DNA from 2 places in the Bacillus sp. 41-22 genome. Region 1 is predicted to be linked to the other one. Evidence: riboswitches for the same ligand, from Rfam matches in the RefSeq annotation. Region 1 holds a riboswitch; the other holds the start of a gene.
What was found. Region 1 has a riboswitch for S-adenosylmethionine ahead of mtnK (S-methyl-5-thioribose kinase). Riboswitches for the same ligand answer to the same signal wherever they lie in the genome.
Positions count from the first base shown of each region.

Region 2: it holds a riboswitch for S-adenosylmethionine, as region 1 does, so the genes downstream of both, LCF45_RS03895 (sugar ABC transporter substrate-binding protein) here and mtnK (S-methyl-5-thioribose kinase) in region 1, are expected to answer to the same signal.

Region 1 is NZ_CP084035.1:3,911,091-3,916,456, reverse strand. It holds gene LCF45_RS19900 (pyridoxal phosphate-dependent aminotransferase) at 1-532, opposite strand, end outside; gene LCF45_RS19895 (carbon-nitrogen family hydrolase) at 547-1,410, shown strand; SAM riboswitch class I at 1,482-1,622, shown strand; gene mtnK (S-methyl-5-thioribose kinase) at 1,711-2,889, shown strand; gene mtnA (S-methyl-5-thioribose-1-phosphate isomerase) at 2,886-3,941, shown strand; gene LCF45_RS19880 (YvrJ family protein) at 4,232-4,369, shown strand; gene LCF45_RS19875 (3-hydroxybutyrate dehydrogenase) at 4,520-5,296, opposite strand.
Region 2 is NZ_CP084035.1:761,612-766,977, reverse strand. It holds gene LCF45_RS03910 (L,D-transpeptidase) at 1-219, opposite strand, end outside; gene LCF45_RS03905 (SDR family oxidoreductase) at 441-1,307, opposite strand; gene LCF45_RS03900 (NCS2 family permease) at 1,532-2,833, shown strand; SAM riboswitch class I at 2,926-3,031, shown strand; gene LCF45_RS03895 (sugar ABC transporter substrate-binding protein) at 3,119-4,231, shown strand; gene LCF45_RS03890 (sugar ABC transporter ATP-binding protein) at 4,228-5,366, shown strand, end outside.

The sequences.
Region 1 (5,366 bases):
TTGGATAGTTTAAAAACATTAACTTTGCTCGCTCCGCAACAGAGTCATCAATTTTTGTATAATCCGGTAAAAAATTATTTTCTGCAATAAGCGGCATTGTTTCAAATTGTGCTTTTGCTAAAGCAACTCCTGATAAATAATCTGGATAGCCTGGATCTGGAACGAGAATAGTATCACCAGGGTTTGTAAAACAAACTGGTAATTCTACTAATCCAGCCTTTCCGCCAAACAAAATAGCAACTTCAGTTTTTGGATTTACTACTACATCATATTCACGTTGATAGAATGTTGCCACGGCTTCTTTTAAGCTTTCGTGTCCGCGAAATGGCGGATATTTATGATGAATGGTCTTTTCAGCAGCATCTTGTAAAGCTTTAACGATATGCTGCGGTGTTGGTTGATCTGGATTACCTTGACCTAGATTAATAACATCGTGACCAGCTGCAACGACTTTGTTAACTTTTGCAACAAGTGAAGCGAAAAATTGTGTTGGCAATGATGTTACTATCTCAGAAGGTTGAAATAATTTCATACTTTCCACCTCTTTTGAAAGTTGTTACAATTCTAGTGACAAATGATATAATCTTTCCAGTATTTTGTAAAGAAAAAAATGAGAATGGGGCTGAAAAAATGAAAGTCGCATGTATTCAAATGGATATTGTCTTTGGAGATGTAGAAAAAAATATTGAGAACGCTAAAAAAAAAATAAGTGAAGCGATGAAAGAAAGACCAGATGTTATCGTCTTACCAGAACTCTGGACAACAGGATATGATTTAACGAGACTTTCTGAAATTGCAGATACGGATGGATTAGAAACGAAAGAAAAGTTGAAAGAATGGTCGAAGCAATATGGTGTACATATTGTTGGTGGTTCCATAGCAAAGCAAACAGAGCAAGGGGTTACAAATACAATGTATGTTGTAAACAATGAAGGGAATCTAGTCAATGAATATAGTAAAGTACATTTATTTCAGCTGATGGATGAACATAAATATTTAGTTGCTGGTAATGAGACAGGTGAATTTAAGTTAGATGATGTAGAGTGTGCTGGTACAATTTGTTATGATATTCGTTTTCCAGAGTGGATGCGCGTTCATACTGCTAAAGGTGCAAAAGTTTTATTTGTTGTAGCAGAATGGCCATTAGTACGTTTAGCACATTGGCGTTTGCTTTTACAGGCGAGAGCAGTTGAAAATCAGTGTTATGTTGTTGCGTGCAATAGAGCAGGAAAGGATCCGAATAATGAGTTTGCAGGTCATTCTCTAATTGTGGATCCTTGGGGTGAAGTTGTGGTAGAGGCAAATGAAGAGGAATCAATTTTATTTGGAGAACTTAAATTCGAGAAAATTAAAGAGGTACGTAAAGGAATTCCAGTTTTTGCAGATCGTCGTCCAGAATTATACAAATAAAATGTTGACAAGTGATTTTTATTCTTGGTATAGTCTTCATCATAAAGTTAAAAATTCTAAAAATTATAAAACTCTTATCAAGAGCAGGTGGAGGGATTTGGCCCGATGAAGCCCAGCAACCGACCGTAATACCATTGTGAAATGGGGCGTTTATGACGCCAAAAGGCACGGTGCTAATTCCAGCAGAAAGTAAACTTTCTGGCAGATAAGAGGGGAGAAGATAAACTTCAAACCTCTTTCTTTGTGGAAAGGGGTTTTTCTATTTTAGAAAAACCTCTGAATGAAAAGGAGGAGAAGACGATGGGATATTATTCATTAACTGAAACAACAGCTATACAATATGCGAAAGAACACGGTTATTTTGAAAAGAAAGCAAATGTAGTTTGTCATGAAATTGGAGATGGAAATTTAAATTACGTGTTCAAATTAGATGATGGAGAGAAGTCTATTATAATAAAACAAGCACTGCCATATGCGAAAGTAGTTGGTGAGAGCTGGCCACTGTCTATAAAAAGAGCGACGATTGAAAGTAAAGCATTACAAATTTTTGCGAAGTATGTGCCAGATTATGTTCCGGTAGTGTACAGTCATGATGAAGAGTTAGCAGTTACAGTAATAGAAGACTTATCAAGACTAACAATTACAAGAAAAGGATTAATAGATGGAGAAGGATATCCACTTTTATCCCAGCATATCGGTCGTTTTCTAGCACATGTTTTGTTTTATACTTCAGATTTCGGTTTACAGTCAGAAGAGAAAAGGGTACTAGAAGGTACATTTGTAAATCCAGACCTTAGTAAAATTACAGAAGATTTAGTTTTTACGGATCCATTTGGACATTATGATACGAATGATTATGAGTCAGATTTACAGTCAGTGATTGATGAACTTTGGAGTGACAAAACTTTAAAACTAAAAGTAGCACAATATAAATATAAGTTTTTAACGAGAAAAGAAGCGCTTATTCATGGTGATTTACATACTGGTAGTATTTTTTCATCACCTTCTGAAACGAAAGTGATCGATCCAGAATTTGCAACGTACGGTCCATTTGGGTTTGATATCGGTCAATTTATTGCAAATCTATTATTAAATGCTTTATCTAGAGAAGAAGAAAAGAGAAGTGTACTATTTTTCCATATAGAAAAGACATGGAGTTATTTTGTAGAAAACTTTACGAAGTTATGGATTGGAGAAGGTGTAGAAGCATATACGAAAGAAAAACAATGGTTACCAATTATTTTGCAAAATATCTTTACTGATGCCGTCGGATTTGCCGGATGTGAACTGATTCGTAGAACAATTGGCTTAGCTCATGTAGCGGATTTAGATGGGATAGCAAATAAAGAAAATAGAATTCAAGCTAAAAAACAAGCGTTATCCTTAGGTAGAGAACTAATAAAATATGAAGCCAAGGGTGCTGATATTCAACTGTTTCGAACATTATTTCAACAGACAGTTGGAGGCGTAAAAGCATGAGTACAATTATTACTATTCCGAGATCTGTAAGTTGGAAAGGCGATGGAATTGCAGTATTAAATCAAACAAAGTTGCCGCATGTCACTGAATACAAAACATTAACGAATATTGAAGATGTATGGAAAAGTATCATTATGTTAGAAGTACGAGGAGCGCCTGCAATTGGAATTGTAGCTGCGTTTGGTTTGGCGCTTGCGGCAAAGAAATACGATGCTATAAATATCTATGAGTTTCAGAAGAAGTTTAATAGAGATTGTAACTATTTAGGAACATCACGCCCGACAGCAGTCAATTTATTTTGGGCAATCGATCGTATGAGAGAATCTATTCGAGAGATTACTACAATAAAAGAAGCTCAAAAAATATTAGAAGAAGAAGCGCTTCATATTCAGCAAGAGGATGAAATGGTGTGCCGAAGTATTGGAGAACATGCTTTAACATGTTTTAAAGACGGTGATAAAATTTTAACAATTTGTAACGCTGGAAGTATTGCAACTGCTAGATATGGAACAGCATTAGCCCCATTTTATATTGGGAAAGAGAAGGGTGTGCGTTTACATGCGTATACGTGTGAAACGAGGCCGGTTTTACAAGGTGGCCGTTTAACGACATGGGAATTGAAACAAGCAGACATTGATGTAACGCTTATTACGGATAATACTGCAGCACATGCAATTCGAACGAAAGAAATTAATGCGATTATCGTAGGGGCAGATCGAATCGTTGAAAACGGTGATACTGCTAATAAAATAGGAACATTAAATTTAGCTATATTAGCAAAGTATTTCGGTATCCCATTTTACGTTGCAGCACCGTTATCTACATTTGATACTACGAAACAAACAGGTGCTGAAATTGTCATTGAAGAAAGAGATGAAACAGAAGTTACGAAAATTTTTGGGAAACAAGTGGCGCCACTTGGAACGCCTGTATTTAACCCTGCATTTGATGTAACACCGCGTGAATTAATTACGGGGATTATTACTGAGAAAGGTATTTTACGTGGAGATTATAAGCAAAAAATTACATCATTATTTGAAAAAATAAGCTAACTGCTCAGTCGCTATATAAAAAAACGGTAGAAGAGCATGTTTTTAAATGGTCGAGAGGGACTGGCTATGTATAGGAGCGGTAAGTGCCTGTTCCTACCACGCGCAACGTTTTAAAACAAAGAAAGGTAGCAAGGTGTAGGACCATTTGTATCTTCATGGTAGCAATCTATATGCTGAAAAATGAAATGTATGGCTGAGTAGTTAAAAAACAAGCTAATAAAAAATAGCTTGTTTTTTATGCCTTAAGTCTTCGTTTCCTCTTATTTATGTAATGAAGGGAGGAGAGAAAGATGGAAGAGTGGATCGGGATGATAGGTAATGTGGGCTTTCCAATTGTTGTAACGCTATATTTACTACATCGCATTGAAAGTAAATTAGACGGAGTGATTGTAGCAATTGAGAAGCTCCCTAAACAATTACTAAAGTAGGAAGATCCTCGCGATAGAAAGTAAAATAAAGTTTGCTCGCGAAGAGCAAACTTTATTTTTTATCCTGCATTAACGGGCAGTAAAAGCCCGATTGGTGAAGGCTAATAATTAGTGGGGATGAACAAAACCCCCACTGATTAAAGTTTCACTTTATTGAGCAGTATAACCACCATCGATAACGACAGCTTGACCAGTTATACCTTTTGCTTTTTCACTCGCTAAAAACATAGCATAATCAGCAATTTCTTGTACTTGTAGCAAACGCTTCTGTGGTACAAGAGGATAAATGACATCTTCTAAAACATTTTCAAGTGGTACATTTCGCGTAGTTGCTAAGTCTTGTAGTTGATTTCGTACAAGAGGGGTATCAACATATCCGGGACAAAGAGCATTTACAGTAATTCCATGAGTTGCTCCCTCTAAAGCAGCAACTTTTGTTAATCCAATTACACCATGTTTCGCACTATTATAGGCAGCTTTTCCAGCGAATCCAACAAGTCCGTTAATCGAAGCAACATTAATAATACGACCATATTTTTGCTTTTTCATAATCGGAAAGGCATGTTTGATGGCGATAAATGGAGCGATTTGCATAATTTTAATAAGAAGCTCGAATTTATCAGTTGGAAAATCTTCAATCGGTGAAACATGTTGCATTCCTGCGTTGTTAATTAATACATCTAATGAACCGAAATGACGAACTGTTTGAGAAAGTGCTGCTGTAATTTCTTCTTCAGATGTAACGTCACATTTTAAACCAATGGCTTGATAGCCTTCTTTTTGCAATTGTTCAGCAGCTTCTTTTGCACGATCTTCAAGGCGATCACTAATGACAACTTTCGCACCTTCTTTTGCGAAAGCACTTCCCATTTCATAACCAATACCGCTCGCAGCACCTGTTAAAAAGACAACTCGATTTGTAACCATGATGAAAAACACTCCTTCATAATAAAAGTTCTCTTATTGCTCTATTTAGAGAGGTGATAATAAAATCCCT
Region 2 (5,366 bases), 2.1 Mb from region 1:
TTCTTTATTTTTATATTTAGTTATAATACAAAAATTACCCTCAGGCGTCGGGGTCCTGTCTTTTCCTGTCGTTATCGGAAATGTCTTAGTATAGTTTCCATCTTCAAAAAAAGACAGCTGATTCGTCGTAAGGTTAACTAATATTAAATGATCTGTATTAGCAAAAACGCTAGCTGGCAGGCAGAAAAATAGGATTACGATAAACCATACTTTCTTCATCTAAATCCTCCCTAGCACTAACATCATAATAAAGTGAAACTTTACTCGTTGGGGGATTTTGTCCATCCCCACTGAGGATTAGCCTTCACCAATCGAGCATTTACGGACATTTATCTCCCACCTAACTTCCTTGTATTCACCGAATTGTTAGGTAGGAGTCTTACTGCCCGCAAATAGCGGGATAAATACAATTAACTTTACTTTGCTCTTATAAATGAAAACTATCCATTCACAATTACTCCACCATTTACATGCATCATCTGTCCCGTTACATATGCCGAATCACTAGACGCTAAATATACATATGCAGGCGCTAATTCATACGGCTGACCAGGCCTTTGCATAGGAACATTACTCCCAAACTGTGATACTTTTTTCTCATCAAAACTGGATGGAATAAGCGGTGTCCAAATTGGGCCTGGTGCAACACCATTTACACGAATTCCCTTTTGTACTAACGACTGAGATAGCGATCTTGTAAAAGCGACAATCGCTCCTTTCGTTGCAGAATAATCAATCAACGTTTCATTTCCTTCATACGCAACGATAGATGCCGTGTTTATAATTACATCCCCTTGCTTTAAATGAGAGAGGGCTGCTTTTGTAACATGAAAATAAGAAAAAATATTAATACGGAACGTTTTTTCTAGCTGTTCCGCTGTAATATACTCTAGTCCTTGCTGCGGATATTGCTGTGCGACGTTATTCACAAGAACATTTAGCCCCCCTAGCTGCTGGGCGGTCTCTTCTACAATCTCTTTACAATGTTGTTCATTACTCAAATCTCCCGGCAATAATACACAATTCACGCCTTCTTTTTCCACAAGTTGTTTCGTCTCAGTTGCATCTTCGTCCTCATCTAAATAAGCAATCGCAATATTTGCTCCCTCTTTTGCAAAAGCGATAGAAACAGCTCTTCCAATCCCGCTATCTCCTCCTGTAATTAATACATTCTTTCCTTTTAACTTTTCACTTCCTTTATAATTTGGATCTTCAAACTTTGGAAGAGGATTCATTAACGATTCAATACCAGGTTGTTTATTTTGATGTTGTGCTGGCATTGTTAAAAAGTTTTTTTGCTGCGGCATAACTTCCTTCAACTCCTTTCCCCTTATAATGCGCACAATAAAAAAAACTACTTACACATTAAAGAACCGCAATGCACACACAGTTTTACGATTAATATTCGAATTTACGACATAAAATATGAGTTGTTCTAAAGTTTTTATGCAAAACTATTGCAAAATAGTTAAAAAACGAATATTATATATAACTGTTGTGAAAATTATTCGTAAAAAGAAAGGATGTTTATATGTTTAACCTTTCAAAACATAAAACTTCTATTAAAACTGAAATTATGGCAGGTATTATTACCTTTTTAACAATGGCATATATCATTGTCGTAAACCCTGTCATCCTTGGGGATGCAGGTGTTCCGTTTGAACAAGCATTTACAGCTACAATTATCGCTGCTGTTGTCGGAACATTATTTATGGCGATCTTTACTAATTTACCAATCGCAATTGCACCAGGTATGGGATTAAATGCTTACTTCTCTTATTCTGTTGTAAAAGCCCATGAAGGCATGACTTTCGCAATTGCATTCTCTGCTGTATTCGTAGCAGGTATGATTTTAATTTTGTTATCATTCACATCTTTCCGTACGAAATTAATGGAAGTAATTCCTGAGAACTTAAAACATGCACTTACTGCTGGTATCGGTCTTTTTATTGCTTTTATCGGTTTGCGCTTAACGGGAATTGTTACAAAAAATGATGCAAACTTAGTTGGGCTTGGCGATCTTCACTCTGCTCCAGTTCTACTAGCATTAGCTGGCCTTGGAATTACAATTATCCTTATGTCTTTAAATATAAACGGGGCACTATTTATCGGAATGTTATTAACTGGTATTATCGCTTACTTCACAGGTCAATTAACATTCTCAAGCGGCGTTACATCAATGCCTGGATTACCAGAAGGAATTATCGTTTCAAATCCAATTACTGCTGTATCTGATGTAATTAACTACGGATTATACGGCGTTGTCTTCTCATTCTTCCTTGTTACACTATTTGATACAACAGGTACACTACTTGGCGTTGCACAACAAGGTGGATTTATGAAAGATGGAAAGCTTCCAAAAGCAGGACGAGCTCTTCTATCTGACTCATTCTCAGCAACAATTGGAGCTATGTTCGGAACAACACCATCAACAGCTTACATTGAATCATCTGCTGGTGTTGCAGCTGGTGGTCGTACTGGTTTAACAACTGTTACAGTAGCTGTTCTATTTGCATTAGCAGCATTCTTCGGACCGTTAGTGAGCGCTGTTTCTGGCGTTTCAGCTATTACAGCACCATCACTAATTATCGTTGGTAGTCTTATGATGGGCTCAGTTCGCCACATCGATTGGGATACATTCGATGAAGCATTCCCAGCATTTTTAGTAATCTTAAGCATGCCACTTACATCAAGTATCTCAACAGGTATTGCACTTGGATTTATTTCATACCCACTTATGAAAGTGGCAAAAGGACAATTCCGTGCTGTTCACCCACTTGTGTATTTATTCGGGATCTTGTTCGCTTATCAATTAGTTTTCTTACCACATTAAAATCCCTCGTTGTGAGGGATTTTTTATTTACAAAAAAACATTTGACAACAGCATACACTTATGGAATAATTCGAAATAGTTAAATATTCGATGTCTTATCAAGAGCAGGTGGAGGGATGAGCCCTACGAAGCCCGGCAACCGACCCATTTATGGGCACGGTGCTAATTCTTACAACACATTGTGTTGAAAGATAAGAGTAATATGATAAGACGTCTTTTCTATATGAAAAGACGTTTTTATTTTCACTCCCTCCTCTCTTTTCTTAATTTAGGAGGGATTTTTTTATGAAAAAATTATGTTCCACCGTACTCATTATTCTCTTACTCGCATTAACAGCTTGCACAAATGAACAAGATGCTATCTCTTCACAAAAGCAACAAACGGTGAAGAAAGAAACTACTACAGCAGCAAATCATTTACAAACAGAAATTCCAAGCCAAGTAAAAAAGCCATTAAAAATCGCATTAATTATGCAAATGTCCATCGGAACTTTTTCCTCTCAATATATTGAGGGTGTCAAAAAACAAGTCGAGCTATTCGGCGGCAGTGTGCAAGTCTACAATTCTGATAATGATTTAGCAAAAATGGCAGCAAATCTAGATACTGCTATTAATTCAAAAGTTGATGGTATTTTAATTGATCACGGTCGCTCTGAAGCACTAAAACCCGGAGTAGAAAAAGCATTACAAGCGAATATTCCTGTAGTTGCATTTGATAACGACCTACGCTTACCAGGCGTAACGATTATTGATCAAGATGACTATAGTCTTGCATGGAAATCATTAAAAACGTTAGCGGAAGATCTGAATGGACAAGGGAATATCGCCGTCGTATGGGTTGGCGGATTTGCTCCAATGGAACGTCGCAATGTTATCATTGATGCTTTTTATAAACGTTATCCAAATATAAAAGAAGTTGCACGCTTTGGTACCGCTAGTAATAACACACCACTTGATACGCAAACACAAGTAGAGGCTTTACTAAAAAAATATCCGAAAAAAGGTGATTTACAAGCTATTTTCGCTTCGTGGGATGAGTTTGCTAAGGGGGCCGTCAAAGCACTCGAACAAGCTGGTCGTACAGATATAAAAGTATACAGCATTGACTTAAGTAATGAAGATTTACAACTCATGCAAAAAGAAAATTCACCTTGGACTGCTACGGCTGCAACCGATCCAGCTGAAGTCGGTAAAGTTCAAGTGCGTTTCTTATACAAGAAAATCGCTGGTGAACAAACGCCAGATATTTATTCACTAGAACCTTATTTAGTAAAGAAAAATAGTTTGCCACAAGAAAATATAACGATGGATCAATTATCAAAACATATAAACGGTTGGGGAGACTCGAAAGATGCATATTCACCTTGGATGAAAAAATTAGAGAAGGAGAAAAAATGATGACATTCTCTCTTCAAAACATTACACATTCTTATCACATCTCTACCCCTGTACTAGAAAATGTTTCTATTAACATACAAAAAGGAAAAGTTCACGCTTTACTAGGAATGAATGGTGCAGGAAAAAGTACTTTACTAAAAATAGCAACTGGTGAAATTCAACCAGTTGCTGGGAATATAAAAATTGATAATCAGTCTATTTCCTTTACTTCACCACGCGATGCAAAAAAACATGGTATTTCTTTCGTAACACAAGAAGTGGATCACGGACTTATTCCTGGATTATCTGTATTAGAAAATGTACTAATCGATCATTTAGCAATGCAAAATAAAGTACTATTTTCAAAGTCAAAATTAGTCTCACTCGCTAAACAACATTTGCAAACTGTACAGGCTGATTTAAATGTTTCGGAAGATGTTTCAAACTGCTCATTACATGAAAAACAATTACTTCTTATCGCAAGAGCTTTATCCAACAATACAAATTATCTTTTATTAGATGAGCCTACTTCTTCTCTTGGACCGAAAGAAGTTGAAACCTTCGGGCAACTATTAAAAGATTTAACATTGAAAGGAATTGGCATCATCTTAATTTCTCATCGTTTATCAGAGATTCGAAATTTCGCGGATGATGTAACCGTATTACATAACGGTAAAGTTGCACTTTCTGAAGCGATCACAAAGGTTACAGATCAACAAATTGTGGAAGCGATGACTGGAAAACAACTTACACTTCCTATTAATACAGCGCCAAAACGAGGGAGCGAAGAATTATTTAAAGTACAAGAACTTCCATTACACAAAGACCATTCTCCCCTTTCTCTCACCGTACGGAAAGGTGAAACTGTTGTGATATACGGATTAATTGGCAGTGGCAAAACAACACTTGCTGAAACGTTATTTGGTACTCGTCATACTTATCACGCAGAAATAGATGGTCAAACAATAACAATTAAAACACCGCGAGATGCGATTAAAGCAAAGATCGCACTTGTACCAGAGGAAAGAAGAAAACAAGGCGTATTTCTTTCGGAAGATATTATAAGCCACACTAATTTACACCAATCAGGTTGGAGACGAAAGCAAACCGAAGTAAATAATGCTACTACAGCAATTTCTTCTTTCAGCATTTCACC